4 regions of the Cytobacillus sp. FSL H8-0458 genome follow, and region 3 is predicted to be linked to each of the others. Evidence: riboswitches for the same ligand, from Rfam matches in the RefSeq annotation. Region 3 holds a riboswitch; each other region holds the start of a gene.
The links. Region 3 has a riboswitch for S-adenosylmethionine ahead of NYE23_RS21975 (methionine ABC transporter ATP-binding protein). Riboswitches for the same ligand answer to the same signal wherever they lie in the genome.
Positions count from the first base shown of each region.

Region 1: another riboswitch for S-adenosylmethionine. It lies ahead of NYE23_RS22585 (methionine ABC transporter ATP-binding protein); the one in region 3 lies ahead of NYE23_RS21975 (methionine ABC transporter ATP-binding protein).
Region 2: another riboswitch for S-adenosylmethionine. It lies ahead of NYE23_RS13180 (2,3-diketo-5-methylthiopentyl-1-phosphate enolase); the one in region 3 lies ahead of NYE23_RS21975 (methionine ABC transporter ATP-binding protein).
Region 4: another riboswitch for S-adenosylmethionine. It lies ahead of NYE23_RS09120 (methionine biosynthesis PLP-dependent protein); the one in region 3 lies ahead of NYE23_RS21975 (methionine ABC transporter ATP-binding protein).

Region 1 covers NZ_JBBOBR010000002.1:239,485-247,054, reverse strand. The annotation lists gene pdxR (MocR-like pyridoxine biosynthesis transcription factor PdxR) at 1-471, opposite strand, end outside; gene NYE23_RS22590 (DMT family transporter) at 604-1,518, shown strand; SAM riboswitch class I at 1,591-1,689, shown strand; SAM riboswitch class I at 1,792-1,893, shown strand; gene NYE23_RS22585 (methionine ABC transporter ATP-binding protein) at 2,052-3,083, shown strand; gene NYE23_RS22580 (methionine ABC transporter permease) at 3,073-3,723, shown strand; gene NYE23_RS22575 (MetQ/NlpA family ABC transporter substrate-binding protein) at 3,742-4,569, shown strand; gene NYE23_RS22570 (M20 family metallopeptidase) at 4,595-5,803, shown strand; gene NYE23_RS22565 (alpha/beta-type small acid-soluble spore protein) at 5,960-6,235, opposite strand; gene NYE23_RS22560 (DUF2198 family protein) at 6,382-6,618, shown strand; gene uvrB (excinuclease ABC subunit UvrB) at 7,013-7,570, shown strand, end outside.
Region 2 covers NZ_JBBOBR010000001.1:2,700,321-2,707,890, reverse strand. The annotation lists gene NYE23_RS13200 (methylated-DNA--[protein]-cysteine S-methyltransferase) at 1-9, shown strand, start outside; gene NYE23_RS13195 (DUF2087 domain-containing protein) at 127-708, shown strand; gene NYE23_RS13190 (carbon-nitrogen family hydrolase) at 738-1,526, opposite strand; gene NYE23_RS13185 (pyridoxal phosphate-dependent aminotransferase) at 1,670-2,848, shown strand; SAM riboswitch class I at 2,920-3,023, shown strand; gene NYE23_RS13180 (2,3-diketo-5-methylthiopentyl-1-phosphate enolase) at 3,109-4,341, shown strand; gene NYE23_RS13175 (2-hydroxy-3-keto-5-methylthiopentenyl-1-phosphate phosphatase) at 4,334-4,996, shown strand; gene NYE23_RS13170 (methylthioribulose 1-phosphate dehydratase) at 4,993-5,628, shown strand; gene NYE23_RS13165 (1,2-dihydroxy-3-keto-5-methylthiopentene dioxygenase) at 5,688-6,221, shown strand; gene NYE23_RS13160 (aspartyl-phosphate phosphatase Spo0E family protein) at 6,523-6,756, shown strand; gene NYE23_RS13155 (electron transfer flavoprotein subunit beta/FixA family protein) at 6,976-7,570, shown strand, end outside.
Region 3 covers NZ_JBBOBR010000002.1:117,081-124,650, reverse strand. The annotation lists gene NYE23_RS21980 (O-acetylhomoserine aminocarboxypropyltransferase/cysteine synthase family protein) at 86-1,402, shown strand; SAM riboswitch class I at 1,543-1,646, shown strand; gene NYE23_RS21975 (methionine ABC transporter ATP-binding protein) at 1,798-2,823, shown strand; gene NYE23_RS21970 (methionine ABC transporter permease) at 2,816-3,484, shown strand; gene NYE23_RS21965 (MetQ/NlpA family ABC transporter substrate-binding protein) at 3,497-4,342, shown strand; gene NYE23_RS21960 (carboxymuconolactone decarboxylase family protein) at 4,466-4,837, shown strand; gene NYE23_RS21955 (hypothetical protein) at 5,132-5,284, shown strand; gene sufC (Fe-S cluster assembly ATPase SufC) at 5,618-6,403, shown strand; gene sufD (Fe-S cluster assembly protein SufD) at 6,421-7,570, shown strand, end outside.
Region 4 covers NZ_JBBOBR010000001.1:1,873,352-1,880,921, forward strand. The annotation lists gene NYE23_RS09110 (bifunctional homocysteine S-methyltransferase/methylenetetrahydrofolate reductase) at 1-577, opposite strand, end outside; gene metC (cystathionine beta-lyase) at 582-1,766, opposite strand; gene NYE23_RS09120 (methionine biosynthesis PLP-dependent protein) at 1,763-2,875, opposite strand; SAM riboswitch class I at 2,952-3,067, opposite strand; gene NYE23_RS09125 (H-type small acid-soluble spore protein) at 3,267-3,446, opposite strand; gene NYE23_RS09130 (hypothetical protein) at 3,612-3,851, shown strand; gene sucA (2-oxoglutarate dehydrogenase E1 component) at 4,167-7,010, shown strand; gene odhB (2-oxoglutarate dehydrogenase complex dihydrolipoyllysine-residue succinyltransferase) at 7,012-7,570, shown strand, end outside.

The sequences.
Region 1 (7,570 bases), 120 kb from region 3:
TGGCAAATACCCCTTTGGTTCCTCATAACCGAGTTCACTCAATTCATCCGCGGCATCCTTTAGAACACTCTGCATCGTTTGCACCGGAAAAATCTCAGGGGAAAGCTCACCTTTGCTAAGCTGTATAAATGCAGGGTCCATTTCCAACTCGTTAATTTCCTGAACGATTTGCTCGCTGGCTCTGTGTATCCCTGTATCGATATATTCACTCCAATTGGCATGCTGCCTTGAAGCGAGCAAGGTCCAAGTATTATTAATAACCTTGGTGCCAATCCCAGTTTTCCCTTCTATTAATCCATCTGCAGCAAGTTCTTCCAGAGCAGTGATAATGGTGCTTCGGTTTACTCCGAACTCCTCCGCCAGTTTCCTTTGACTTGGAATTTTACTTCCGATTGGCCATTCGCCTTTGGAAATCTTTCCTTTAATGGCCTCCATAACTTGCTGATATTTTGGCAATTGTTTTGTATCCATCCATCTAACCGCCTTCAGTGAAAATTGGCTGGTAAAATTCTTTCTCCATTGGTTGAGGACATTGTATCAGTTATTGACTATCATGAAAAGCAGCACAGATAATGGCTGGTAATGCTGATAAGGGGGATGAAGTTGGCTGGAAAAAAATTTATGGTTATAGGGGCTCATAGTGCTATTATCATTCTCTGGGCATCCGCATTCCCGGGAATACGGGCAGGGCTTGAATCATACTCCCCGGAGCACCTAGCGCTTTTTCGGCTTTTAATTGGCTCCGCTGCACTTGGCGTCCTTGCACTGCTGAAGAAGATGCGCATGCCGGATATAAGGGATCTTCCTGCTATTTTTATGCTTGGATTTCTTGGTTTTACGGTTTATCATACAGCACTCAACATTGGGGAAAAATCAGTAAGCGCCGGGCCGGCAAGCTTGATTGTCTCCATGACTCCGATCTTTTCCGCTGCTTTGGCTGCTCTATTTCTAAGGGAAAGATTTGGAAGGGTAAGATGGACTGGTTCCGGTGTCAGTTTTGCAGGTGTTGCACTTATTTCATTAGGTACGGGAGGCGGGTTTGAACTCCAATCCGGTATTTTATTCATCCTGCTTGCTTCCATTTCTGAAAGCATCTTTTTCGTATTCCAGACTAAGTATTTCGATAAATACGGATTTTTGGCATTTACAGCCTATACGGTATGGGCAGGGACCATTTTTATGCTGATTTATCTTCCTGGCCTTGGCAATGAGATCTTTCATGCGTCAGCCGAATCTACATTAAGTGTCCTCTATTTGGGGGTTTTTCCAACGGTAATCCCATATATTGCCCTCGCTTTTCTTGCATCCATAGGGGGAGCGTCTGAAGCGGTGAGCTCTCTTTATCTGACTCCAGTAATGGCGTTTGTCATTGCGTGGGTTTGGCTGGGGGAGGTGCCGGCTATGTCATCCATTGTGGGTGGGATGATCGCTCTAGCAGGTGTGGTGATTATTCACCGAAAAGAAAACGCTATTAAAGTTACAGAAATTTATGAAAATGGGTCAAGTAAAAATATTTGAAAAATATGATTGACATCCTTTTCTTTAAGGTGGTAAAGTAATAAGCATATTAACAACCGCATAATAAAAATCTTCTTATCAAGAGAGGTTGAGGGACTGGCCCTATGACACCTCGGCAGCGGACAGCATGTACCGTGCCAAATCCAGCAAGCATTGCTTGAAAGATAAGAAGAGGACCATTGATAAATGCTGCCCTCTTCTTTCTTTTAGAAGAGGGTTTTTGTATTACACAGAAAAAATGCATCAAGATTCTATTCATGAACATATGAATATTTCTTATCGAGAGAAGCAGAGGGACCTGGCCCAATGAAGCTTCGGCAGCAGGCAGAACGCACTGTGCCAAATCCAGCAGGCGAAAAGCCTGGAAGATAAGGAGAGGATTTCAAAAAACCTCTTCTGACGGAAGGGGTAAATTTCAGGATATAATTCTTAGTTTTCACATAGGAATAATAAGAAAATAAAAGGTGACAGGTATCTATACCAGTTCATTCAAGTGGTATAGGTGCCTGTCACCACCAAAGGAGAGATGCTGCATGATAGAGTTTCAAAATTTAAAGAAGGTCTATAAAAGCGGAGGTCAGCAGGTAGCTGCTCTGGATGGAATAGATTTAAAGATTAATAAGGGTGAGATTTTCGGGGTGATCGGCTTCAGTGGTGCGGGAAAGAGCTCTTTGATCCGCTGTGTCAATTGGCTGGAGAAGCCGACTTCAGGAAAGGTCATTGTCAGCGGGCATGATTTGACGGCTTTATCTGTAAAAGAAATTCGCGAAGTGAAAAGAAACATCGGTATGGTCTTTCAGCATTTCAATCTTTTAAACTCGAAAACCGTGTTTGCCAATGTGGCGATGCCGCTCACACTGGCTAAGATTCCTAAGGATGAAATAAAAAAGCGTGTCCATGAATTATTAGACTTCGTGGGGCTTGCCGACAAGGCGAACAGTTATCCGGATCAGCTGTCAGGCGGGCAAAAGCAGCGGATTGGAATCGCCAGGGCGCTGGCAACTCAGCCTTCCATTCTATTATGTGATGAAGCAACTTCCGCTCTGGATCCGCAGACAACCAGCTCGATCCTGCAGCTGCTGAAAAAAATAAATAAAGAATACAATATTACCATTCTGATCATTACCCATGAAATGTCTGTAATCAGGGAGATCTGTGACCGTGTTGCTGTCATCGAAGCAGGAAAAATTATTGAAGAAGGAACCGTCTTTAATGTCTTTTCTTCACCAAAAACCCCAACAGCGAAAAACTTTGTCAGCACAGTCATGAATGATCAAATACCTGACTCCATTAAAGAAGTGATTGAAAAACAGCAGGGGCTTCAAAAGGTATTCAGAATCAATTTTGTCGGAAACTCTGCCGGACAGCCGCTGCTCTCGCAGGTTGCCAAAAAGTTTAATATCGACTTCAACGTCCTGTTTGGAAATATTACTGAACTGCAGGGAATACCTTTTGGCAATCTGATTGTTGAGTTTCAGGGTCCGGACAGTGAAATCAGACGTGCTATTCAGTACATCAGCCAGGAAAAAGTTTCAATAAAGGAAGTGACTTCACGTGCTAGTTAACCAGGAAAAAATCATCGAAGCCCTAATCGAAACGGTCCAAATGGTTGCATTCTCATTGCTGTTTTCAGCACTTATCGGACTGCCGCTTGGCATATTGCTTGTCGTGACAAGGAAAGGGCATCTTTTGGAAAACACAGTTGTTTTTAACATCATAAACAGCATTATTAATATTTTCAGATCAGTGCCTTTCATCATTTTAATGGTAGCCATCATCCCAATCACCCGGATGATTGTCGGGACATCGATTGGAACCGCTGCAGCCGTAGTGCCGCTCGTCTTTTACGCAGGACCCTACATTGCGAGATTAATAGAGAATTCATTGCTTGAGGTTGATCCGGGAGTCATTGAAGCGGCAGAAGCAATGGGAGCGACGCCGGGGCAGATTATCCTTAAATTCCTGATTCCGGAAGCACTCAGTTCACTGGTATTAGGCTTTACCATTGCGACAATCGGTCTGGTCGGAGCATCAGCCATGGCTGGGGCAGTCGGAGGCGGAGGCCTTGGTGACCTTGCCATTACATACGGCTATCAGCGATTCGATACAACCGTCATGCTGATTACCGTTGCAATCTTAGTGGTCATGGTTCAAGGCCTGCAGTCATTCGGAAATATCTTATCCAAAAAAATCAGAAGAAGATAACTTAGGAGGAAACACATCATGAAAAAACTATTTTTATCATTCATTATTTTAGCATTGGCTGTGTTCACTGCGGCATGCTCTAGCACAACTGGCGGAGAAGAAACAAAGAAAGTTAAATTGGGTGTCAGCGGATCAGATACACGCATCTGGGACTTTATTGCCGAAAAGGCTGAAAAGGAAGGCATTGAAATTGAGGTTGTGACATTCTCTGACTATGTGCAGCCAAATGTTGCCCTGGCAGAAGGTGATCTTGATGTAAATGCATTCCAGACAGTCGCCTATTTCGACACTTTTATTAAAGAGCATAATATGGATCTTACACCAATTGCGACAACGGTTTTAGCACCAATGGGTCTTTATTCTGAAAAAGTAGAATCTGTGGAAGACATTCCGGAAGGCGGCAAAATTGCCATTCCAAATGATGCTTCAAACGGCGGAAGAGCCCTTCTTTTACTGGAGGAAGCCGGCCTGATCAAATTATCTGAAGACTATGACGGAAACCTGGACTTGAATAAAATCGTTGAAAACAAGAAGAACCTTGAATTTGTAGAAATGGTCTCAGCGCAGACGCCGCGCGCTCTTCCGGATGTCTCTGCTTCTGTCATCAATAACGGTATTGCTGTAGATGCAGGCTTTAACCCAACTAAGGATTCAGTTTTTATTGAAAGCGAAACCGCTACTCCGTATGTAAATATCATTGCTGTCAGAACAGAAGACAAAGATAACAAAACGCTTAAGAGAATTGCTGAACTTTACCAGGAAGATGATGTAGCTGATTTCATCACGAAAGAATATGACGGAAGCATGATCCCGACTTTCATTCCATTAAGTGATATTGGCTGGTAATTAATTTAAAAAAGGAGGAACAATGATGACGGCACCTGTAAAAGCACTATCCGAACTGAAAGAAGCGATCAGGAAGAATGTTGATGATAACAAGGAACTTTACCTTTCAGCAAGCCACCAGATCCATGCAAACCCGGAAATAGGAAATGAGGAGTTTTTTGCCTCAGGCTTGCTTTCAGGCATTCTTGAGAAGGAAGGATTTGAAGTAGAGCGGGGAGTGGCCGGGCATGAAACAGCTTTCCTGGCCCGGAAAAAATCCGATAAACCGGGGCCGTCCATTGCATTCCTTGCAGAATATGATGCCCTTCCCGGATTGGGCCATGGATGCGGCCACAATATTATAGGCACGACAAGTGTGGCAGCAGCCATTGCATTGAGCAAGGTTATTGATGAGACCGGAGGAGAAGCAGTAGTGCTTGGAACCCCGGCAGAAGAAGGCGGGCCAAATGGAAGTGCAAAAGGAAGCTTTGTGAAGCATGGCTTGCTTGAAGGCATTGATGCCGCCCTCATGGTTCACCCGTCAAACCATACCCGTCTGACCAGTTCATCACTGGCAGTTGATCCGCTTGACTTCGAATTTATCGGAAAGCCTGCCCATGCAGCAGCTTCACCGGAGGAAGGAATCAATGCTCTGGATGCAGTTATTCAGCTGTTCAACGGAATAAATGCCCTCCGTCAGCAATTGAAGGATGATGTGCGGATTCATGGAATTATTACTCACGGTGGGGATGCGCCGAATATTATCCCTGATTATGCAAAAGCCAGATTCTTCATCCGTGCTTCAACCAGAACAAGTTTAAATGAGGTAACACGGAAGGTTAAAGCTGTCGCTGAAGGCGCCGCACTGGCAACAGGAGCAAAGCTGAATGTGATTGCTTTTCAAAACGAAGTAGATAATCTGCTGTTAAACAAGACATATGACCAGGTGTTTAAAGAGGTGATTGAAGACTTGGGAGAAACCGTAGTGGAAGGGGACCGGGATGGAATCGGTTCGACAGATGCCGGCAATATCAGCCAGGTGGTGCCAGCCATTCACCCTTATATTAAAATTGGTGCGGATGATCTTGTTGCTCATACAGTTCCGTTCCGGGAAGCCGCCGCATCTGCCAAAGGAGACGAAGCTCTGCTTACGGGAGCGAAAGGACTGGCACTCACTGCCTTCCAGCTGATAACGGACCCGGAGTTGCTTAAATCCATTAAACAGGAATTTAAAGAGCGAAAAGCAGCTGTATAGGAACAAAAGCTATCCTTTTGCGGGATAGCTTTTCCTCCTTTTTGTGAGTGTTTTCCTCATATTGGAGAGTTGTTTCCCTAATTTGCTGAGTGTTTTCCTCAAATTAAGTGTTCGTTTCCCCAATTTTCCCATCCTTTTCCCGAAGTTCACATTTACCTACTGCTCCTTCATCCGTTCCTGTGCCATCCGGACAAGCTCCTTCACCATGCTGCCGCCAATCTTTCCGCCAACTGTTCCTGCCTGTTTGGATGTAAGCCTGCCATTATAGCCTTGCTTCAAAGGCACACCTGCCTCCTCAGCAACTTCATATTTCACACCGTCAGGATTTTCTCTGTCAACATGATATCCCTGGTTTGCCATTACCTTATTTTTCAGCTGGTCCAATGCTCCTCTTGATTCCGGCACTAGCGGACGTCTTTTTCTTCTGGCCATGATGCATTCCTCCATAAGTCCTTTTTCTTATTATGTGAAAGAACGCTTGGAATAACACTGAAAAAACTTGTACATCCACCTGTGAAAAGCTATTCTAATGGAAGAAACCTTGAATTTTTTTGAAAAACCAAGAGAAGGTGTTTTAAATGGCATTAAAATACTTGTCAGCTCTTCTGCTTCCTGGACTGCTGGTGCTGTTTTTTACGAGAGTCAGCTATAATCGTGTAATCGGGCTGGTGTTGACGGTGGGACTTATTGCTGCTTCTGTATATAAAGGCTACACCAATTCATTTGCCTTAATCGTTATAGACGCACTTTCGCTGACTGTCGGGTTTTGGTATGCCCAAAAATTGAAGCCGAAAATAAAGCCAAGTGCGGAATAAATTTTGCAGAGCCTGTCGAACAAACCTATCGACAGGTTCTTTATTTAATGAGTCAAAAGCTGTAATTAGGCATACGTTATATCAGCTTTTAATGGAGTTCAATCAAACGTTTGATTAAACTCAATGAAATCAATCAAACGTTTGATTAACCTTTCTTCGACAATTCCCTCAATAATTCGGCATATTTCCCAAGCAATATATTCTTAGTAAAAACACAAAAACGAATATCCGTTCGCATATTATTGGTTTGTTTTAGGCTCTTTGTGGTAGAATGATGATATGAGTTTTGAGTAAAAAACTGACAAATCAGCGGTGCATCCCGGGTCTTAAATTATTTCAATGCTGGTTTGTGATTAATATATAGATAAAAGTAATTTGAACGGGAGGCTTTTAGGTGAAGGATCAATTTGAATTAGTCTCAAAATATTCCCCACAGGGCGACCAGCCCGGGGCGATTAAAGAAATTGTGAAGGGAATCAATTCCGGCAAGAAACACCAGACACTTCTGGGTGCGACAGGAACGGGTAAGACCTTCACGATTTCGAATGTCATAAAAGAAGTAAACAAGCCAACGCTTGTTATTGCACATAATAAAACACTCGCAGGACAGCTATACAGTGAATTCAAGGACTTTTTTCCAAACAATGCGGTTGAGTATTTTGTCAGTTATTATGACTACTATCAGCCTGAGGCGTATGTGCCTTCTACAGATACTTTTATTGAAAAAGATGCCAGCATCAATGATGAAATTGATAAGCTTCGCCACTCGGCGACTTCCTCTCTATTTGAGCGGAATGATGTCATTATTATTGCCAGTGTCTCCTGCATATATGGTTTGGGTTCACCTGAAGAATACCGTGAAATGGTGCTGTCCCTCAGAACCGGAATGGAGATTGAAAGGAACCAGCTGCTTCACAGGCTCGTTGACATCCAGTATGAACGCAATGATATT
Region 2 (7,570 bases), on a different contig from region 3:
GCTAAATAGTTATCAAATCACCCTTTTAAGGTGATTTTTTTTTTGGATTTTTCATATTCTGTTGACGAAATGAATCATATTCGATTAATATCTAATTAGATATTAATCGAAATGAGGCACGTATTTATGCAATTAAATCGTTTAGTAGCTTTTTATAAGACAATGGGAGACCCTACCAGAATCCGGATTGTTTTTCTCCTTGCCAAAGGGCCGCTGCATGGCCAGGCGATAGCAGGAAAGCTTGGCTTAACCCCGCCTACCATTACCCATCACCTAAATAAACTGCGGGAAATAAACCTCGTTTATCAAAGAAGAGATAAAAATACTGTTTATTTTTATCTGAATGAATCCGTACTGAAACACCAGTCAGGTGTTCTTGCAAAATTGGCAGACAAAGAGGAGGTTGAAAAAATGGAGGAACAAAATTCAGAAAACCAGAAGGTTATTGAAAATTTTTTTACCAGAGATGGAAAGCTGAAGAATATTCCAGCTCAGAGAAAGAAGAAACTCATGGTTTTTGAGCATTTAATTAAAGGCTTGAAAATGGGCAAAAAATATGAAGAAAAAGAGCTTAACGAATATATCAAACAGTATCATGAAGACTATGCTACTATACGGAGAGAATTTATAATTAACCATTATATGTACCGCGAAAATGGCATTTACGAATTAAATCCACCTGAAATGTGGTCAAAAATAGAAGGGTAAGCAGGGCCCTGACAGGGCCCTCTGCAAAGTCATCCGCGGTAAAAATCCGGTTTGCGGTCATCAAAAATCGGAATTAAGCTGCGGACTTCCTTCACTTTATCCAGGTCAATTTCAGCATGCAGGATTTCTTCAGTTTCAGAGCCTTCAGCGAGCACATCACCCCAAGGATCTATAATCATTGAATGACCTGCAAAGACATTAGCAGGATCAGAGCCGGAACGGTTGCATGCAATGACATAGCACTGGTTTTCAATGGCACGTGCAATCAAAAGCGAACGCCAATGTGAAAGCCGGGCCAATGGCCATTGGGCTACTACAAATACAGCTTCTGCACCTTCCGCTGTATGGATACGCACCCACTCAGGAAAACGGATATCATAACAAATCATTCCTGCAAATTTCCTTTTGTCCAGCGAAAACCCTCCCCTGGCTGACCCTCCTTTCAAATAGAGATGTTCATTCATAAGCTTGAATAAGTGCAGCTTGCTGTATTCATGCAAAAGGTCACCATTGTGGTCTACAATCAGCAGAGTATTGTAAATGCCCTCGGAAGTTTTCTTTGCAACAGAACCGCCAATCAGGTGAACCTTGTTTTTTTGTGCTGCCTCTTTCAAAAAAGCCAGTGCAAAGGCAGCATCCTGATCTGCTATTTCATCTAATCTGGTCAAATCATAGCCTGTCGTCCAAAGCTCCGGAAGAACCAAAACGTCCGGATTAGACTTAAGAGCTTTATTAATCATGGCTTCAGCCGCTATAAAATTCTTCTCAGGTTTTCCAAAGGCAATATCCATTTGTAAACAGGCAATCTTTAATTTCATTTAACTCCCCCACAATCATCTTTTCCTTATGATATGATTAGTCCGATAGATAGAAATTTTCTAAATTTTACTTTACAGCTTATCATTTACGTTATATCATTTGTGACTATATTTTCAATCATTTTTTTAAGCAGGTGAACAATTTGATTAATTATCCGCAATCAGCACTTTTAAAAAGTCTGCCTAAACAGTTTTTTGCCTCTTTGACAGCTAAGGTGGGTAATAAGCTTGAACAGGGTCATGATGTCATCAATCTGGGACAGGGAAATCCTGATCTGCCTACCCCGGAGCATATTGTCAAGCGTCTTCAAAGTGCAGCTGAAAACCCTCAAAACCATAAGTATTCTCCTTTTCAGGGTTACCCGTATTTAAAAAAGGCAGCAGCTGACTTTTATAAAAGGGAATATGATGTAGATTTGGATCCCGATACTGAAATAGCCATCCTTTTTGGAGGCAAAGCAGGACTTGTTGAAATCCCTCAATGCCTTTTAAATCCCGGGGACAGCGTATTGGTTCCGGACCCGGGATATCCTGATTATTGGTCAGGAGTTGCGCTGGCTAAAGCAAAAATGGTGACAATGCCTCTGAGAGAGGAAAATAACTTCTTGCCTGTATACACTGAATTGTCAGCTGAGGAGCTTAATTCAGCCAAATTGATGTTTCTTAATTATCCAAATAACCCTACTGGAGCAGTGGCAAACATAGATTTTTTTCAGAAAACAGTTGAAATAAGCCGAAGCCACGCCATATGCATCGTTCATGACTTTGCATATGGCGGAATTGGATTTGACGGAAAAAGACCTGTAAGTTTTCTTCAGGCAGAAGGTGCAAAAGAGGTTGGAATTGAAATTTATACACTATCTAAGACCTTTAATATGGCTGGCTGGAGAGTAGGGTTTGCAGTTGGAAATGCAAGCGTTATTGCAGCACTGAACCTGATGCAGGATCATCTTTACGTCAGCTTGTTTGGAGCTGTTCAGGAAGCTGCAGCAGCTGCTCTGTCAGGCTCCCAGGATTGTGTAAAAGAGTTGAATTCGATCTACGAATCCAGACGAAATACTTTCATTTCCGGCCTCAGGGAAATTGGGTGGGATGTACAAGCTCCTAAGGGCTCTTTTTTTGCATGGCTTAAGGTCCCGGAATCATTTACATCTGAAGAGTTTGCTGAGTATCTGCTGGAAAAAGCGCATATTGCAGTTGCACCAGGCAATGGGTTCGGCCAGTTTGGAGAAGGATTTGTGAGAGCCGGTTTGCTGACATCCGAAGAAAGACTTAAAGAAGCGGTAGGGCGAATACAAAATTTAAATTTTTTCAAAAATTAAATTGACAAAAGTATTAAGCACTGTCATAATTCTAATTAAATTTCTAAATTAACTGAATAATTGATTTCGTTTTCTTATCAAGAGCAGGCGGAGGGACTAGCCCTATGAAGCCCGGCAACCGACTTAAACTTAAGCACGGTGCTAAATCTTGCAGCTTATAGCTGAAAGATAAGAAGATGTTAGATTGCTATGCTAACCTCTTCTTATTTGAAGAGGTTTTTTATTTTTTTCATTCTTTGATATTGAAAGGAAGAAGATTCATGAGTGAAATTATTGCAGCGTACCTTGTACATGATGAAAAACATAATCCGGAGAAAAAAGCGGAGGAAATCGCTTTAGGTTTAACAGTGGGATCATGGACCCATCTGCCGGAGCTTGAAAAGCAGCAGCTGGAGAAGCATAAAGGCAGGGTCGTTTCTGTTGAAACCTTTACAAGAGATGCAGAAAGCAGGGAAACAGCTGCGATTATTAAGATCGCCTATCCTGCTGTAAATTTTAGTCCGGATTTACCGGCAATATTAACAACAGTCTTTGGTAAACTGTCACTGGACGGAAAGATTAAACTGCTGGATTTACAATTTTCCAATGAACTAAAAAGTTTTTTCCCCGGACCTCGATTTGGGATTGAAGGGCTGAGGGGAAAATTAAATGTATATGACAGACCTCTACTGATGAGCATCTTCAAAGGAGTGCTCGGCAAAGATATGGATTTTTTGACTTCACAGCTGCGGGAACAGGCCATGGGCGGCATAGATCTTGTGAAAGACGATGAGATTTTATTTGAAAACAGCCTAACACCGTTAGAAGCGCGGATAAAAGAAGGAAAAAAGGTGTTAAGTCAGGTTTATGAGGAAACAGGCCATCGGACCTTATATGCTGTCAATTTAACAGGCAGATCGTTTGAATTAAAAGATAAGGCAAGAAAGGCATCCAGTCTTGGGGCTGATCTGCTTCTCTTCAATGTATTCTCTTATGGGCTCGATGTATTACAGTCTTTAAGGGAAGATAATGAGATTGAACTGCCTATCATGGCACATCCTGCAGTTAGCGGAGCCCTCTCAGCTTCAAGTATTTATGGAATCTCCTATCCTTTGCTTTTAGGCAAACTGCTCAGGTATGCAGGAGCTGACTTGTCTCTATTCCCATCACCTTATGGGACAGTTGCCCTTGAAAAAACACAGGCTCTATCAATTGCGGATAGCCTGACAGCGGATGATTTCTGCAAAAGAGCTTTTCCGGTTCCCTCAGCCGGCATCCATCCGGGTTTAGTGCCTTTGCTTTTTGAAGACTTCGGAATAAACAGTGTAGTCAATGCCGGAGGCGGCGTACACGGGCATCCGGATGGGGCAAGAGGAGGCGGTTTGGCATTCCGCCAGGCGATTGATTTGACTTTAAAGGGAGCTTCTTTGGCCGATGCTCGAACAGACCTTCCTGAATTAAAAAGAGCGATTGATTTGTGGGGGTACAAAGAGGTGGCTGTAAAGAATGGCTAAAATAACGGTTTTTTGCGACTTTGATGGAACTATTACCGAAAAAGATAACATCATCAATATTATGAAGCATTTTGCTCCCTCCCAATGGGAAGGGATTAAAAATCAAGTTCTGCAGCAGGAAATTTCTATTAAAGAGGGAGTGGGAAAGATGTTTTCCCTTCTCCCAAGCAATCTGAAAGCTGAACTCACAGATTTCGTATTAGAAAATGCAAAAGTAAGAGAGGGATTTCAGACATTTGTCGATTATCTGGCAGAAGAAGATATACCGCTTTATATAGTAAGCGGGGGCATAGATTTTTTTGTGGCTCCCGTTCTGGACAAGTATGGACCCTTTGAAGCAGTGTTCTGCAATAGTTCCGATTTTAGCGGCGATACCATAAAAATCTTATGGCCCCATAGCTGTGATCAAAAATGCGATAATAATTGCGGCTGCTGCAAGCCTTCCATTATGAGGAAATTAGAGGATGAGGACACAGTGAAAGTGGTAATCGGTGATTCAATAACCGACCTTGAGGCTGCAAAACTGGCGGACTTTGTCATTGCAAGAGACTTGCTCTTGAAAAAAAGCAAAGAGTTGAACCTTAAGCATAACTCCTTTGAAACATTCTATGATTGCATTAAGGCCTTAAAAAAGTTAAATGAGGTGAGGGTATGAGCACACTTGATGAAAAATGGAATGAACTTGCAGATATTAAAGACGAGCTCGCAGTTAGGGACTGGTTCATGGGAACGAGTGGAAATCTTGCGATTAAAGTGAGCGCAAGTCCGCTTCAATTTCTTGTAACAGCAAGCGGGAAGGATAAACGGAAACGCACTGATGAAGACTTTCTCCTTGTGGATGAATTTGGCCGGCCAGTGGGGGCCACCCATCTTAAGCCATCCGCTGAAACACTTCTGCATACAGAAATATACAGAAGAACAAAAGCTGAATGCAGTCTTCATGTACATACAATTGATAATAATGTCATCTCAGAAATTTATGGTGATCAGGAGGCAGTAACATTTAAAGGACAAGAGCTCATTAAAGCATTTGATAAATGGGAGGAAGACGCTGTTCTTAGGATTCCGATTATTCCTAATTATGCGCATATTCCTGCTCTGGCAAAATGTTTTTCTTCCCATATACATGAAGATTCAGGTGCAATTTTAATAAGAAATCACGGAATTACAGTTTGGGGCAAAACCTCCTTTGAGGCTAAGAAGATACTTGAGGCTTCAGAATTTCTTTTCCGCTATCAGCTAAGGCTTCTGGAACATAGGCCCAATCAGCTATTCAAAGTAGTGTAATTGGCAAGCTCAGTTTTTAAACAATGCCGAAAATATTTTAATAGAGAGGGTTGATTAGTTTGGCATACATCGTATTGAAAAACTCAAAAAAAGAAATCAGGAACCAGGAAGAGGCTGCTTCTTTTCTGAAAGAACAGGAGGTTATCTATGAGCAATGGCCAATAGATAAATTGCCTGAAAGCCTCAAGGAGAGATATTTGCTTTCCGATGATGAAAAACAAGAAATACTGGATACATTTGCTGCAGAAATTAAGGATATTTCAGAGAGAAGAGGATACAAGGCACAGGATGTGATCTCCCTTTCAGAGAATACACCGAATTTGGAACAGCTTCTTCAGAATTTCCAGCAGGAACACCATCATACAGACGATGAGGTGAGATTTATTGTCAGCGGTCATGGAGTTTTTATTATACAAGGAAAAGATGGGGAATTCTTTGAGGTATTCCTTAATCCTGGCGATTTAATATCCGTTCCCGAAAATACCCGCCATTATTTTACTCTGCAGGATGATAGAAAGGTAGTTGCCATCCGGATTTTTGTTTCTGCTGAAGGATGGGTGCCAATTTATGAAGAAGAGGAAGTCCATCAATGATTCGTTAACCCATTGCCACGGCAATGGGTTTTTTTATTTTCTCACAATATTAAATGGTTTATTTTTACATTATCTGATCTTGTAAATTTTTTATTAACTACTGTTGGTTTCACTTGTTTTTATTTAGCAGAAGGTGTCGAAAACCCATGAGGCTGATGTGAAATTAGTGTCGATTAAAATTAATTGGGAAAAAGATTGTCTAATATTGCGAATCTATTTACATTTATAGAAATTCTTGTAATAATGCTTCAAGTAGATACATTTATATCGGATAAAAGAGATAGGATTAGGAGGAAGAAAGTTGGGCAAGAAAAGAATACAGCTGCTGACTGAAATTCAGCTAAAAAGGGAAAAAATGATAGAAACGGCCAGGAAAAAAGGAATGGCAAGCCAGGAAACGGTTCGCTGCAGCCAGGAACTCGATCAATTGATTTTTGAATATCAATGCTTCATTAAACGGGAGAAGGAACAAAAGAAAAGTATGAGAGTTTCATTCAGGCAAATGATTCTATCATGGAAGAAAGCAGTTGTATAATTTAAATAACTGAGTATATTTTTTGAGCATAGATAACAAGGGAGTAAAAAGGATCCGTGAAGGGTTCTTTTTTTTGTGTCTGCCGCAATTCTAGTAATAAACATATTAATTCATTAAAGAAGTACTATGCCTGTATAGAGAATCATATATCGTAATACAAAGCTTTTTTATCACTCAATACTCATACAAGCTTTAAGTTAAGAGGAGGGAAAGAAAAAAATGCACATAGTTGTGTGTGTCAAGCAAGTGCCTGATACTAAAATCATTAAAATCAATCCCAAAACCAATACCCTTGACCGGCGCAGTGCTCCTGCCATTTTGAACCCTTATGACGCCCATGCAGTGCAGGAAGCTGTGAGAATTACAAAGGCCATTGGAAAAGGCACCATATCAGTCTTATCCATGGGACCTCCACAGGCTGTGGCAGTTATTAAGAAAAGTATCGAAATTGGGGCGGACCGCGGATTTTTAATCTCTGACCGTGCATTTGCCGGTGCCGACACATTGGCAACAAGCTATGCCCTGTCAAAAGCATTAGAACGCATTTCAAAAGATATGCCTGTGGATTTAATTCTATGCGGAAAGCATGCCATTGATGGAGATACCGGCCAGGTTGGACCTGGTATCGCAAGGCGGCTGGATATTCCGCCAGTCACCAATGTGATCGAGGTAGCCGAAGTTAATGAAAGTGAAAAAACGATTCTGATCAAAAGGAAAATTACGGACGGATATGAATTAATTCAAGCTCAAATCCCTTGCCTGCTGACCGTTGAAAAAGAGATTAACAGCATAGAATATTCCCCTATGCCTAATA
Region 3 (7,570 bases):
AGTCGATACAGCCCTCTTCTTATGAAGAGGGTTTTTCTGCTTTTAAGAAATGAAATACAAACATTTTTATAGAGGAGAGATAGCGATGACGGACAAACAGAAAAATTACCGCTTTGAAACAATTGGAGTACATGGGGGGCTGAAGCCTGACCCTGTAACTGGCGCGAGGGCGGTCCCAATTTATCAGAATAATGCTTATCAGTTCAAAAATACAGATCACGCTGCAGACCTCTTTGCCCTGAAAGAGCCGGGATATATTTATAGCAGGATACATAATCCCACTGTCAGTGTGTTTGAGGAAAGAGTGGCCCTGCTTGAAGGAGGAGTGGGTGCGCTGGCCCTTGCCAGCGGCCAGTCTGCTATTACACTTGCCATTTTAAACATCGCCGAAGCTGGTGATGAAATTGTTGCCGCATCCAATTTATATGGGGGTACTTATAATTTATTTGCAGTTACACTTCCCAAGTATGGAATAAAGGTAAAACTGGTGGATCCAAAGGATCCGGAAAATTTCCGGAGCGCCATTACAGATAAAACAAAGGCTGTCTTCGCCGAAACGATTGGAAACCCCAGCCTGAAAATCCTGGATATTGAAAAGGTTGCCGCAATTGCACACGAAAACGGTGTCCCCCTGATTGTCGATAACACTTTTGCTACCCCTTATCTTTGCAGGCCTATTGAACATGGAGCTGACATTGTCATACACTCTGCGACAAAATGGCTGCTCGGCAATGGGACCACAATGGGGGGAGTTATAGTAGACGGCGGGAAATTTGACTGGAATTCTCCTAAGTTTCCGGGCTTTACAGAGCCTGATCCGAGCTACCATGATATTGTCTATAGCGAAGCAATTGGCGAAGCTGCTTATATTATAAAAGCACGGGTACAGCTGTTAAGAGACTTAGGACCTGCAATGAGTGCGCAAAGTGCATTCCAGTTCACTTTGGGTCTTGAGACTCTGCATGTGAGAATGAAGGAACATGTTGCCAATACCAAAAAGGTAGTGGAATATTTGGAGGCGCACCCGGCCGTTAATTGGGTGCTCTATCCAGGTCATGAAAGCCACCCGGACAAAGACTTGGCAGATAAATATTTGCCAAAAGGAGCCGGGGCAGTGGCTGTATTTGGAATTGCGGGCGGTCGAGAGGCTGGAGCCAAGCTGATCAATAGTTTGCAGCTATGGGCACATGTGGCAAATGTCGGGGACGCAAAGAGCCTGATTATCCACCCTGCAAGCACGACTCATCAGCAGCTGGATGAGGAAGGTTTAAAAGCTGCAGGAGTGCCGGAGGACTTGATTCGGATTTCGATCGGCATCGAAAATGCAGAAGATTTAATTGAAGACCTGGAACAGGCGATAGAAGCAGCTGCAGGTCTCACATCGCTAGCTGCAAAAGCGTAAAGGAAAATTTACCATTCACTTTTTTCCGAAAGTTTGAAATTTCATCGTTGACACCTTTTTAATGGCTATGATACGATAGCAAACGTAATTAAAAAACTGCTTAATTCATTTAAAGTATTAATTTAATATAGAACGTTACGCTCTTATCAAGAGAGGTGGAGGGAAGTGCCCTATGAAGCCCGGCAACCGTCAATTAGTTGAAATGGTGCCAATTCACTCAAAGCATAGCTTTGATAGATGAGAGAAAGGACTAAATTTTTTTATGCCTTTCTGCTCATGTGCAGAAAGGCATTTTTGCTTTTGCGCATGAAAGCCTATTTAGAGTGAAGAATAGGGAATAAAAGCAGTCTATTAATTATTATCTGTATCTTTCGATAAAAGAGGTGACTATCACGTTGATTTCCATAAAAGATGTACAGAAGATATTCTCTTCAAAAAACGGTCAGGTAAAAGCAGTTGACGATGTAAACCTGGAGGTAAAAGAAGGAGAAATTTTCGGTGTTATCGGATACAGCGGTGCAGGTAAAAGTACCTTAATCCGCATGCTGAATGGGCTGGAGCTTCCTACCCATGGCAGTGTAACAGTAGCAGGCAATGAGGTTTCAAAGATAAAGGGAAGCAAGCTAAGAAAAGCGCGGCAGGAAATAAGCATGATTTTCCAGCACTTCAACCTGTTATGGTCGAGGACAGTAAGAGAGAATATTGCATTTCCGCTTGAAATCGCAGGGGTTTCCCGGCAGGAAAGGCTCAAAAGAGTAGATGAGCTCATTAAACTCGTCGGTCTGGAGGGAAGAGAAGATGCCTATCCTTCCCAGCTTAGCGGGGGTCAAAAGCAAAGAGTAGGGATTGCCAGAGCCCTAGCCAATAATCCAAAAGTGCTGCTTTGTGATGAGGCAACATCTGCCCTTGATCCGCAGACAACAGACTCCATTTTGGAGCTGCTTGTTGACATCAATGAGCGGCTGGGCTTAACCATTGTCCTCATTACACATGAAATGCACGTAATCCGTAAAATCTGCCATCGGGTTGCTGTTATGGAAGGCGGCCGGATTGTGGAAATCGGCCCTGTATTGGATGTCTTTAAGAATCCGAAAGCTGTGATTACAAAGCGCTTTGTCCAGCAGGTGACAGAGCCTGAAGAAACGAAGGAAACGATTGATCATCTGGTCGATTTGTATCCAAAAGGAAAAGTAGTCCAATTAGGATTTGTCGGCGAATCAGCTGAACAGCCATTGATTACAAACCTGATCCGTCACTTCCAGGTAACTGTTAATATTCTGCAGGGGAAGATTTCCCAGACACAGAATGGTTCCTACGGCACCTTATTCATCCATGTTGATGGAGAAGCAGAGGAAGTTGCAAAAGCGATTGAATTTATCCATTCTCAGCAGGTGGGCGTGGAGGTGATTTCCAATGCTTAATGAATGGTTTCCAAATGTGAAATGGGACTCCATGTGGGAAGCTACTGTGGAAACTCTCTATATGACAGCTATTTCTGTTATTGCAACCTTTATTTTAGGAGCAATTTTGGGGCTGCTGCTCTTTTTAACCTCAAAGGGGAATATCTGGGGAAATGCAGCAATCAATAAAATTATCTCAGCGTTCGTCAATATTTTCCGTTCGATTCCATTTATTATCCTTATTGTATTACTGATTCCATTTACGAAGTTTTTGCTTGGGACAATGATTGGGGAGGATGCAGCATTGCCTGCATTAATTATTGGTGCTGCCCCGTTTTATGCCCGAATGGTGGAAATCGGCTTGAGGGAAATAGATAAAGGTGTAATTGAAGCGGCCAAGTCTATGGGCGCAAAAACAAGCACGATTATCTGGAAGGTTCTGCTTCCGGAATCAATGCCCGCCCTTGTTTCAGGAATTACCGTTACAGCCATCGCGCTGGTTGGCTACACAGCCATGGCCGGTGTTATCGGTGCTGGGGGACTTGGAAACCTCGCTTACCTGGAAGGATTCCAGAGGAGCCGCAATGATGTGACGGTTATGGCGACTGTCATTATTCTAATCATCGTATTTATCATCCAGTTTATTGGAGATATCATAACAACAAAATTAGACAAACGTTAAGGAGAGATTGACATGAAAAAATGGTTATCACTTGCTCTTGCACTTGCAGTAGCACTTGTTCTTGCAGCTTGCGGAACTTCGGAAAAAGACGGCAATGCCGGTGAAGGCGGAGAAAGTAAAGAAAACACTAAAATTACAGTAGGGGCTTCCAACGTACCTCACGCTGAAATTCTTGAAGAAGCAAAGCCATTACTTGAAGAAAAAGGCTTTGAACTTGATGTTGTGCCATTCCAGGATTATGTATTGCCAAACCAGGCTCTTGAGTCTAAGGAGCTGGATGCAAACTATTTCCAGCACATTCCTTACCTTGAGTCACAGAAAGCTGAACATGGATATGATTTTACAAATGCAGGCGGAATTCATATTGAACCAATCGGAGTATATTCCCAAAAGTATAAGAGCCTTGATGAACTTCCTGAGGGTGCATCAATCATCATGAGCAACTCAGTAGCAGACCATGGCCGTATTCTCTCCATGCTTGAAGCAGAGGGACTTATTACTTTAAATGAAGATGTAGAAAAAACGGAAGCAACTCTGGAAGATATTAAAGAAAATCCTAAAAAGTTAAAGTTTGATACTGAATATGAAGCATCACTTCTTCCTCAAATCTACAATAATGGAGAAGGGGATGCAGTCCTGATCAATTCCAATTATGCAATTGATGCCGGGTTGAATCCTCTTGAAGATTCAATTGCAATTGAAGACAAAGATTCACCATACGTAAATGTAATTGCAGTCCGCACAGGCGATGAAGAAAAAGAAGGAATTAAAGCTCTTGTAGAAGTGCTTCGTTCTAAAGAAATTCAGGATTTCATTCTTGAAAAATATAAAGGTGCCGTTGTGCCGGTATCTGAGTAAGGCAGAAATGCAGGCGTTCACAGCGCCTGTTTTTTTTGTGGATCAGCAGCCCCACTTCCCGTATAGATTGAAATGCAATCAAACATACTAACCTTGATACTATTTGAAATGGAGTGGAGATCGATGGAACATTATCATGAACCTTCAAACTCAATAGAAGAAGCCCTGCATGATTATAAAGTCGGATTAGGTGTTTTCACTGAAAAAATGCCTGATTTGGCAAAGCATTATAATGCTTTTACAGAAGCCTGCTTTAAAGAAGGGGTTTTATCCCAAAAAGAGAAGCAGCTGATCGCGCTCGGCATCAGTTTATATTCTCAGGATGAATACTGCATTATTTACCACACCAAAGGCTGCATTGATCAAGGGGCGTCCGAAGAAGAGATTCTTGAGGCAGTAGGAGTAACAGCAGCTTTTGGTGGCGGAGCGGCCATGAGCCAGGCGGTTACGCTCGTCCAGGAGGCCATGACCGAATTGAATCAGCAAAATCACTGAAAATCTTCTCCTGCTTGGCAGCAGGAGTTTTCTTTTGCAATGATGATTTTTCAGAAAATTTATAAAAACAACCATTTATCCAGAGCATTCGGCCAGTATTCTAAGGAAAGGAAGTATGAAAGCGTTTCACCAGTTCTCATTCCTTATTTTGCTAAAAAAATCAGGTTTTTTCCGCTTTGTGCGGGGTATAGTTTGAGTGTTAAGATTTTAGATGTAAAACCAAATGCTGAAAAGCATAAAAACCGAAAGGATTGATTCATTATTAGTCAGTTACAGCTGAACTACACGAGTGAAATGGAAAAAGCTATGCAAGCTGCCCATGGAGTTGGATATGAAGTGTACAGCCGGAAACATGATATTCGAATGGAAGTTGAAAAAAGACGTGAAGAAGATTATCTTCAGAGCCAGCGCTTAGTTGCAGATCTTGAAAGAAAAATTCATTCCTAAGTTAAAGGTATATATAATAATGAAGTAAATAGTAACCAGTGCCAATGATGCACTGGTTTTCTTTTTGCAGTACATGAAATTTCAGTACCGGGAAAAAATAGACAGGACATGCTGGTTTCCGGTAATTTCACTCTTTGATGACAAAGATTTTATATGATAAAATTTATATTTACAGGCTTTCTAAACTTTTTCGTTTGAAAAGTTTGTTAATGGTCTTAAAGAGTTGCTATGATATTTGATTTGTTATAAGATTGTAATGAGAATAAAATGAGAATAGAGATTTGCGGATGAAACCGATTTACAAATCTTCTTTTATTGACGGAGGTATATATTATGGCAGGATCAGTACTTACAATTAAAGACCTTCATGTTGCTATTGAGGGAAAAGAAATACTAAAAGGTGTAAACCTTGAGATTAAAGGCGGAGAAATCCACGCAATTATGGGGCCGAACGGTACAGGTAAATCTACTTTATCTTCTGCTATCATGGGCCATCCAAAATATGAAGTAACACAGGGAAGCATCACTTTAGATGGTAAAGATGTTCTTGAAATGGAAGTTGACGAGCGCGCACGTGCCGGCCTGTTCCTTGCAATGCAATATCCAAGTGAAATCAGCGGCGTAACAAATGCCGATTTTTTACGTTCTGCAATTAACAGCCGCCTTGAAGAAGGAAATGAAATTTCTCTTATGAAATTCATCCGCAAAATGGACAGCAAGATGGAATTCCTTGAAATGGATCTTGACATGGCTCAGCGCTATCTTAATGAAGGTTTCTCAGGCGGAGAAAAGAAGCGCAATGAAATTCTTCAATTAATGATGCTTGAACCTAAAATGGCTATCCTGGATGAAATCGATTCCGGTTTGGATATTGATGCATTGAAGGTTGTTTCAAAAGGAATCAATGAAATGCGCGGAGAAGAGTTTGGATGCTTAATTATCACACACTACCAGCGCCTTCTTAACTACATCACACCTGACCATGTTCACGTAATGATGCAGGGCCGCGTTGTAAAATCAGGCGGACCGGAGCTTGCACAGCGCTTAGAAGCTGAAGGATATGACTGGATTAAGAAAGAATTGGGCATTGAAGACGAAACAGTTGGGCAAGAAGCGTAAGCGTTAGGGGGATCACTATGACAACGGAAATAAAACTACCATTTGATAAGGAATATGTTAGTTCCTTTTCAAAAGATATGGGCGAGCCGGCATGGCTGACAGAACTCCGTCTAAATGCGCTTGCAGACGCGGAAAGCCTGCCAATGCCAAAGCCTGATAAAACCAAAATAGGTAAATGGAACTTCACACAGTTCGAAAAGCACATTGTCGGAAGCGAAGACTTTGCGTCTCTAAACGACCTTCCTGAGGATGTAAGAAACCTGATTGATACAGAAGCTGGCGATCAGAATTTATATATTCAGCGCAATAATAGACCAACTCATTTGTCTGTATCTAAAGAACTTCAGGAAAAAGGTGTTATTTTCACAGACATCTTTACAGCGGCAAGAGAACACAGCGAGCTTCTTCAGAAATATTTTATGAAGGATGGCGTCAAAACGGACGAACACCGTTTAACTTCTTTGCACGCGGCTCTTTTAAACGGCGGAGCGTTCTTATACGTTCCGAAAAATGTGGAAATTTCAGCGCCGATTCAGGCTGTATATATCCATGATGATAAAGAGGCAAACCTGTTCAACCATGTATTGGTTGTAGCTGAAGATAACAGCTCAGTTACTTACGTGGAAAACTATGTTTCTGTAGTTGAGGAAGCGAACGGTATCTTCAATATTGTTACAGAGGTCATTGCCAATGCAAATGCACGAGTACAATATGGTGCGGTTGACACACTTGCTAAGGGAACAACAGCTTATGTGAACCGCCGCGGGGTTGCAGGCCGTGATGCCCGCATTGAATGGGCTCTTGGACTTATGAACGATGGCAATACAGTTTCAGAGAATACAACTAACCTTGTTGGAGACGGTTCTTTCGGGGATACTAAAACAGTTGTTGTAGGACGCGGAGAACAGACTCAAAACTTTACAACGAAAGTAGTTCATTTCGGAAAGAATTCCGAAGGCTACATTTTAAAGCATGGGGTTATGAAAGACTCTGCTTCATCCATCTTTAATGGAATCGGTAAAATCGAGCATGGGGCTTCCAAGTCAAATGCCGAGCAGGAGTCACGCGTACTGATGCTAAGCGAAAAAGCGCGCGGGGATGCCAACCCGATTTTATTAATCGATGAAGATGATGTAACAGCAGGACACGCAGCTTCAGTTGGCCGTG
Region 4 (7,570 bases), on a different contig from region 3:
CAATGCCGTCAAGCTTTGTTAAAGCATCTGCTATAGGAGTCTGGTTCTGAAGAACTCCAGCTTCCTGAAGTGAAACCTGTGCGATAATCGGCAAATCGGTTTCTTTTCTGGCTATAGCCAGAACCGTCTCAAGTTCTTCCAGATCATAATAGGTTTCAAGCAAAATACCATCTACATCCTCAAGCAGCAGACAATAAAGCTGCTCACGGAAGCTTCTTTTTATTTCCTCCAGTGTAATCATGTTCGGTTTGAACCCTCTGATCCCGCCGATTGTACCGGCAACATATGCGCGTCCCCCGGCAGCTTTTTTGGCAATCCGGGCTGCCGCACTGTTAATCTCTTTCACCGAGTCTTCAAGCCCATACCGCTGCAGCTTCAGATAATTCGCCGCATACGTATTGGTTTGGATCAATTCAGCCCCTGCGCCTATGTACGCTTCATGGATGTGCTGGATCTGCTCAGATTGCGATAGATTTAATTCCTCAAAACAGCTGTCGGTGCCATAGGAGTAAAGAAGAGTTCCCATCGCGCCATCTGCTATGATGATTTCATTCTTTAATTTATCCAGGAAACTCAAAGTATCACCCCCGCTGTAAAATGGATTGCTTTGTTTGTCCGGCTGCAGATAAAGCTGCCTTGAAATCTTCTATAATATCCTCTGCGCTCTCCAGGCCAACAGAAAGACGGAGAAGACTGTCTGTTATTCCGCGCTGTTCTCTTTCAGATGGAGGAATGGCTGCGTGCGACATTTTGGCAGGGTAGGAGAGGATGGATTCAACTGCTCCGAGACTTACTGCAAAAACAGGAATTTTAACATTTTCCACAAATACTCTCATCGACTTTTCATCTTCAAGTTCAAAAGAAAGAACAGCACCTGCGTTCACAGCCTGCTTCTTCTGGATTTCATAGCCGGGATGTTCAGCAAAACCGGGATAATGAACCTTCTTTACTGCAGGGTGATCATGAAGGAAACGGGCAATCTTCTCAGCTGATCTCACAGACTGATCGAGCCTAACCTGCAGCGTTTTAATGCCTCTCAAGACAAGCCAGGCATCCTGTACACCCAGAACAGCTCCAAAGGAATTTTGGAGAAAAGCCAGTCTTGCTCCTAATTCAGGATCCTTCACAACAGCTAAGCCGGCAACGACGTCACTGTGTCCGGATAAAAATTTGGTTGCGCTATGCAGCACGATATCTGCCCCTAAAGAGAGCGGTTTTTGAAGAGCAGGGGTCAGGAATGTGTTATCCACAAATGTCAGGGCTCCATGCTGTCTTGCCAGTGAACTGATGGCCTGGATATCTGTCACCTTCAGCAGCGGATTGGAAGGAGTCTCTACATAGAAAACTTTCGTGTTGGGACGGATTGCTTCTTTTACTTCCTCAAGATTTGTCATATCAACAAATGTATGCTCAATGCCAAAACGGGATAGGACCTCTGTTGTCATGCGATAGGTTCCGCCATAAACGTCTTCTGTAATGACAACATGATCTCCCTGTGATAAAAGGAGGAATGCTGTGGAAATGGCAGCCATTCCGGAAGAAAAGGCAAACCCTCTAATACCTTCTTCAAGCTCCGCGATGACTTCCTCAAGTGCTTCCCTTGTTGGATTCAGGCTGCGGCTGTAATCATATTTTCCGAACGCATCAATATCTTTTTGATGGAAAGTGGAGGCATGCTGGATCGGTACACTGACAGCTCCTGTTTCCGGGTCGAATTTTTGATTATTGTGAAGCAATTTCGTTTGGAATGTGTAATTCGTACTCATCGTACTGCCTCCTTTAAAACCTTTGCAAAAGCATGTTCAAGATCCGCCTTCAAATCTTCTGCATTTTCGATTCCAACCGAGAAACGCAGAAGCCTGTTACAGACACCGGTTTCAATGCGGATCTCTTCAGGGATGTCCGCATGCGTTTGTGTTGCAGGATATGTTATGAAACTCTCGACTCCACCAAGGCTTTCAGCAAAGGAGATTAGGGAGAGGCTCTGCAGAAAAGGATTCACCCAGGATTCTTCCTGGATCCGGAAAGATATCATTCCTCCCTTGCCTGGATAAAGAACATCTGTTATGGCATCATGGTGTGATAAGAAAGCCGCTAACTCCCGGGCATTTTTTTCATGCCGTTCCATGCGAAGAGAGAGTGTCTTCATGCCTCTGATCAAAAGCCAGGAATCAAATGGGCTAAGGACTGCACCTGCAGCATTGTGGTTCATGGCAAGATCCTCACATAACTGTTTGCCTTTTGCGACAACTAAACCGGCAAGGACATCATTATGGCCTCCAAGATACTTCGTCGCACTATGGATGACAATATCAGCTCCAAGCTTTAACGGCTGCTGAAGAAGGGGGGTGTAAAATGTGTTATCAACGATCAGCAGGATATTATGCCGTTTCGCGATGTCAGCTATCAACTGAATGTCTGTCTCTTCCATCAGCGGGTTAGTGGGAGTCTCCAGAAATATTGCTTTCGTTTTTTCAGTGATTAGCTCTTCAACATTTTCAGGAGTGCTCGTATTTACATATTTGCTCTGCAGTCCCCATTTTTTGAAGCCCTGTTCAAGCAGACGATAGGTTCCGCCGTATAAATCCTTGGAAACAATCCACTCATCTCCGGATTTAAAGAGGGAAAGAATCGTAAGAATGGCAGCCATTCCAGAACTGCAGGCATAGCCTTGATCGCCTTCTTCCAGATCGGCGATTGCTTTTTCAAGCAGCTGGCGGGTAGGATTGCCTGTTCGGCTATAGTCAAAGCCAGTTGACTGACCAATGCCTTCATGCCGGTAGGCGGTGGAAAAGTATACAGGCGGATTGACTGCACCTGTTGCTGATTCGCTCCTGTTTCCGATTTGTGCTAATTTGGTGTCAATATTATACATGCTGGTAAACACTCCTTCGTCATAATAAAAAAAAGCCTTCTATAAGAAGAAGACTTTTTAATGTGAACAGCCATTCTTCTTATCTTTCAAGTTTCTAAAAAACTTGCAGGAATTAGCACCTTTTCAATCAAAATATGATTGCTGGTTGCTGAGGCGTCGTCGGGCCTTACCCTCGACCTCTCTGGATAAGAAATCAAATATTAAATTTTCTCTAAACTTTACTACAGTAAACCGTTAAGAGTCAACACTTTTTTGAATATTTCATGTTATAAAAAATATCTGGCCAGGCATCTTGAGTCCTTCTGCCTTAAATATCTGTTTCAAGGAGGAATAAGGAGGATCTTGAACCAAAAAAACTTTCCATTACATTCTGGAAAGTTTTTTTGGGTATTCATTCTTCAATCAAATCGTTAACCGGCACATCCATTTCTTTTTCAGAATTTGCTTTTGTGTAAATGCGTGCTGTCTTAGTCTGCTCATCTACATGCTGAATGATGATCGGTATGCCATTTAAAGTGACACTGTGCACTTCAGCAGACTCAGCAATCTCTTTTGCTCTGCCTATATTCATGGAAAAACCTCCTGAATTTGAATAATTTTAATGTGCCTTAAAAAGACACATATTATTCTTTTAAAATTAGCCTGGCATAAACTGTTATAGCTAGATCTCTTTAAAGTTCAGAATATTTCCTTTATAATAATGAGGAAAATAATTTTTTCTTGGAGGGAAGCTTTTATGCAAGAACATAGTCACTGCCGTCACAGATTTGCCGAAACAGATGGGCCAGCCGTTTTCCGGACAATTGATGGCATTGAAGTGAATGTTGCCGGCAGCTTATTCCAAAAATGTACAACATGCGGTCATTTTGATTTTCCCGTAGATACCAGAGAAGCCATTGAATCTTCCCTAAAAGAAAACAGAAAAAATACCAATGAATCGAAACAAATCTATATAAACCTGGTAGAAACTTTTTAAAGCCGAAACATTTCGGCTTTTTTTATGTTCAAGTTATTTCATATTTATAAATGTTTACCCTTTTACAAATCATTTTTTTAGAATAAGTTATTGCTAAAAAATTTTTTTAATAGTTTTCCACTATATTCATGTTTTTATCTTTGTACAACTAGATTTTACGTGTTAGAATAACTGTGGAAACGTTTTATCCTCTGAAAAATATTATTATTCGTAAAAATGAATTGTTAATTCATTCAAATGATGGGTATTGTATTTTCAGGGAGAAAAAACGTATTGAATTATTCACTTACAAAACAGTTATGGAGGTAATTTTCCATGAAAAAGCCATTTAATGGTGAGGGACCTTTTGAACAGGGATTTCATGGCCCAAACCTTGGCTACGTTATTGAACTTTATGAAAGATATTTAGAGGATCCATCATCGATTGATCCTGAAATGAAAGAGTACTTTGAAAAGAATGGTTCCCCGCTTGCGAGTGAAGGAACGGCACAAATCGCTTCATCAGCAAATCAGCCAATGAATGCCGGACAGCTTGAGAAAACACTTGCTGCTATTCGCCTAGCTGATAATATCCGCACATATGGCCACTTGGCTGCCGATATTTATCCGCTGGGTAACAATAAATCGGAAGCTGCTTTATTTGAACTGAGCAAATATGGCTTAACTGAAAATGACTTGAAAGAGATCCCTGCTGGTGTCATTACTAAAGATGCCACATATCCTTTACGCAACGGACTTGAAGCAATTGAATTCCTGAAGAGCGCTTATATGGGCCCCATTGCTTTTGAATTCCAGCATATATTTGATGAAAACGAAAAAGACTGGCTCCGCCGCAAAATAGGTGCGAACAGCCACAAGCTGTCAATGCAAAAGGCGGAAAAACTGAAAGTTTTAAGAAGACTGACTGAAGTTGAGGAATTTGAAAAGTTCCTTCATAAAACCTTCGTCGGACAAAAAAGATTCTCCATTGAGGGCCTTGATACAATGGTTCCTTTATTGGATGAAATTGTCTCTGAATCCGTTTCGGATGGAGCAAAAACAATTAACATCGGCATGGCCCACCGCGGAAGGTTAAATGTTCTTGCACATGTGCTTGGGAAGCCGTATGAAATGATTTTCGCGGAGTTCCAGCATGCGCCGAATAAAGAACTTGTTCCTTCTGAAGGATCCATCGGAATCAATTACGGCTGGACAGGCGACGTGAAATATCACCTTGGTCTGGATAAACAGATCAAAGATGAGAATACGACCATTGCCAGACTGACATTGGCTAACAATCCGAGCCATCTTGAATTTGTAGGTTCACTGGTTGAGGGCTACACGCGAGCTTCACAGGACAACAGAACAAAGGCCGGTTATCCTGAAGTAGATCCAAAAGCTGCTTTATCCATTATCATTCATGGAGACGCAGCATTCCCTGGTCAGGGAATTGTAGCAGAAACACTTAATCTCGGACAGCTGACTGGCTATAATACTGGCGGTTCGATCCATATCATTGCCAATAATACAATTGGTTTCACAACAGAATCACATGATTCACGCTCTACCAGATATGCAAGTGATCTGGCCAAAGGGTATGAAATGCCAATTATGCACGTTAATGCAGACGAACCTGAAGCAGTAGTTGCAGCGGCAAGGATTGCCTGCGAATATCGTGCTAAATTCCAGAAGGATATCCTCATCGACTTAATCGGATACCGCCGTTTTGGACATAACGAGATGGACGAGCCTATGACGACGAATCCTCTTATGTATAATATTGTACGCAAGCGGCCAACCGTGAAAGCGCTGTATGCTGAAAAGCTTTTAAATGAAAAGATCATCAGCAAAGAGGAAGCTGAAGGCGTCCATAATGAAGTACTGGAAAAAATGAAGGCAGCCTATGAAAAGGTGCCAAAAGAAAAGAAGGAAGCTGAGTTAACCGATCCTCCTGAAACTGTCGAAAAGGGTCTGCCAAAAATTAATACAGCCGTTTCAATTGATAAACTAAAGCAAATCAATGAAGAATTATTAAAATGGCCGGAGGATTTCAAAGTATTTGATAAACTCGGCAAAATTCTGCAGCGAAGATTGGAAGCGCTTGAAGGGGACGGCAAGATTGATTGGGGTCTCGCAGAAACACTGGCATTTGCAACCATCCTATCTGATGGTACACCTGTCAGACTGACTGGCCAGGATTCAGAGAGAGGAACATTTGCTCAAAGAAACGTTGTTCTGCATGATCATACAACAGGAAAAGCGTATTCACCTTTGCATAAGCTCTCAACTGCCAAGGCTTCATTCGCTGTCCATAATAGTCCATTATCTGAAGCCGCTGTTGTAGGCTTTGAATATGGATATAATGTATTTGCCCCGGAAACGCTTGTTTTATGGGAAGCTCAATATGGTGATTTTGCCAACGCAGCACAGGTAATGTTTGACCAGTTTATTGCTGCCGGCCGTGCAAAATGGGGCCAAAAATCTGGTCTAGTCATGCTCCTCCCACATGGTTATGAAGGACAGGGACCTGAACATTCAAGTGCGCGCCTGGAAAGATTTCTGACTCTTGCAGCTGAAAATAACTGGACAGTTGCCAATCTTTCTTCATCAGCACAGTACTTCCATATTTTAAGAAGGCAGGCTGCTATACTCGGAAAAGAGGAAGTTCGTCCGTTAGTGATCATGTCTCCGAAGAGTCTGCTGCGCAATCCGACTGTCGCTTCAAATGGACTGGAATTGAGCGAAGGAGAATTCCGATCGGTTATAGAACAGCCTGGTTTAGGTCAAAATCATGAAAAAGTGAAACGCATCATTCTTGGAACAGGAAAGATCACAATTGATTTAGCCGAAAACCTGAAAAACTATCCGGATCAGGATTGGTTCCATATTTTACGTGTGGAAGAAATCTATCCGTTCCCAATGAATCAGATTAAAGACATCTTAACACGTTATCCAAATGTGGAAGAAATTGTCTGGATTCAGGAAGAACCTAAAAATATGGGTGCGTGGAATTTCGTTGAACCTAGACTGAAAGAAATCGCAGGCAGCCATATCGATGTCAGCTACATCGGTAGAAAACGCCGATCAAGCCCGGCAGAAGGCGACCCGACTGTTCATAAGAAAGAACAAGCACGTATAATAGATGAATCACTAACTCGCAAGCAAGAAGGAGGAAATTAAGGTGGCAGAAATCAAAGTTCCAGAATTGGCGGAATCCATTACAGAAGGTACGGTGGCACAGTGGCTGAAACAGCCTGGTGACACTGTTACTAAAGGTGACTATGTTGTCGAACTTGAAACGGACAAGGTAAATGTTGAAATTATTTCTGAACACAGCGGAGTTTTACAGGAAATCAAAGCCCAGGAAGGCGACACGGTTAACGTAGGTGAAACCATTGCTATCGTTAATGAAAGCGGAGAAGCTGCACCTGCACAGGATAAAGCGGAAGAAAAGCCTGAAGCAGCTAAAGCGGAAGAGCCAAAGACAGAGGAGCAGCCTGCACAGCCTGCTGCTGAAGAAAAAACTGGCGGGCAGCGTCCAATCGCTTCACCGGCAGCACGTAAACTGGCAAGAGAAAAAGGCATTGATCTAAGCCAGGTGCCGACAGCCGATCCACTGGGTCGAATCAGAACACAGGATGTTGAATCCTTTAATCCTAACCAGGCAAAACAGCAGGCTCAAACACCAAAACCGGCAGCAGCTTCCAAACCTGCTGAACAGCCGTCAGGCGGAAAAGAAG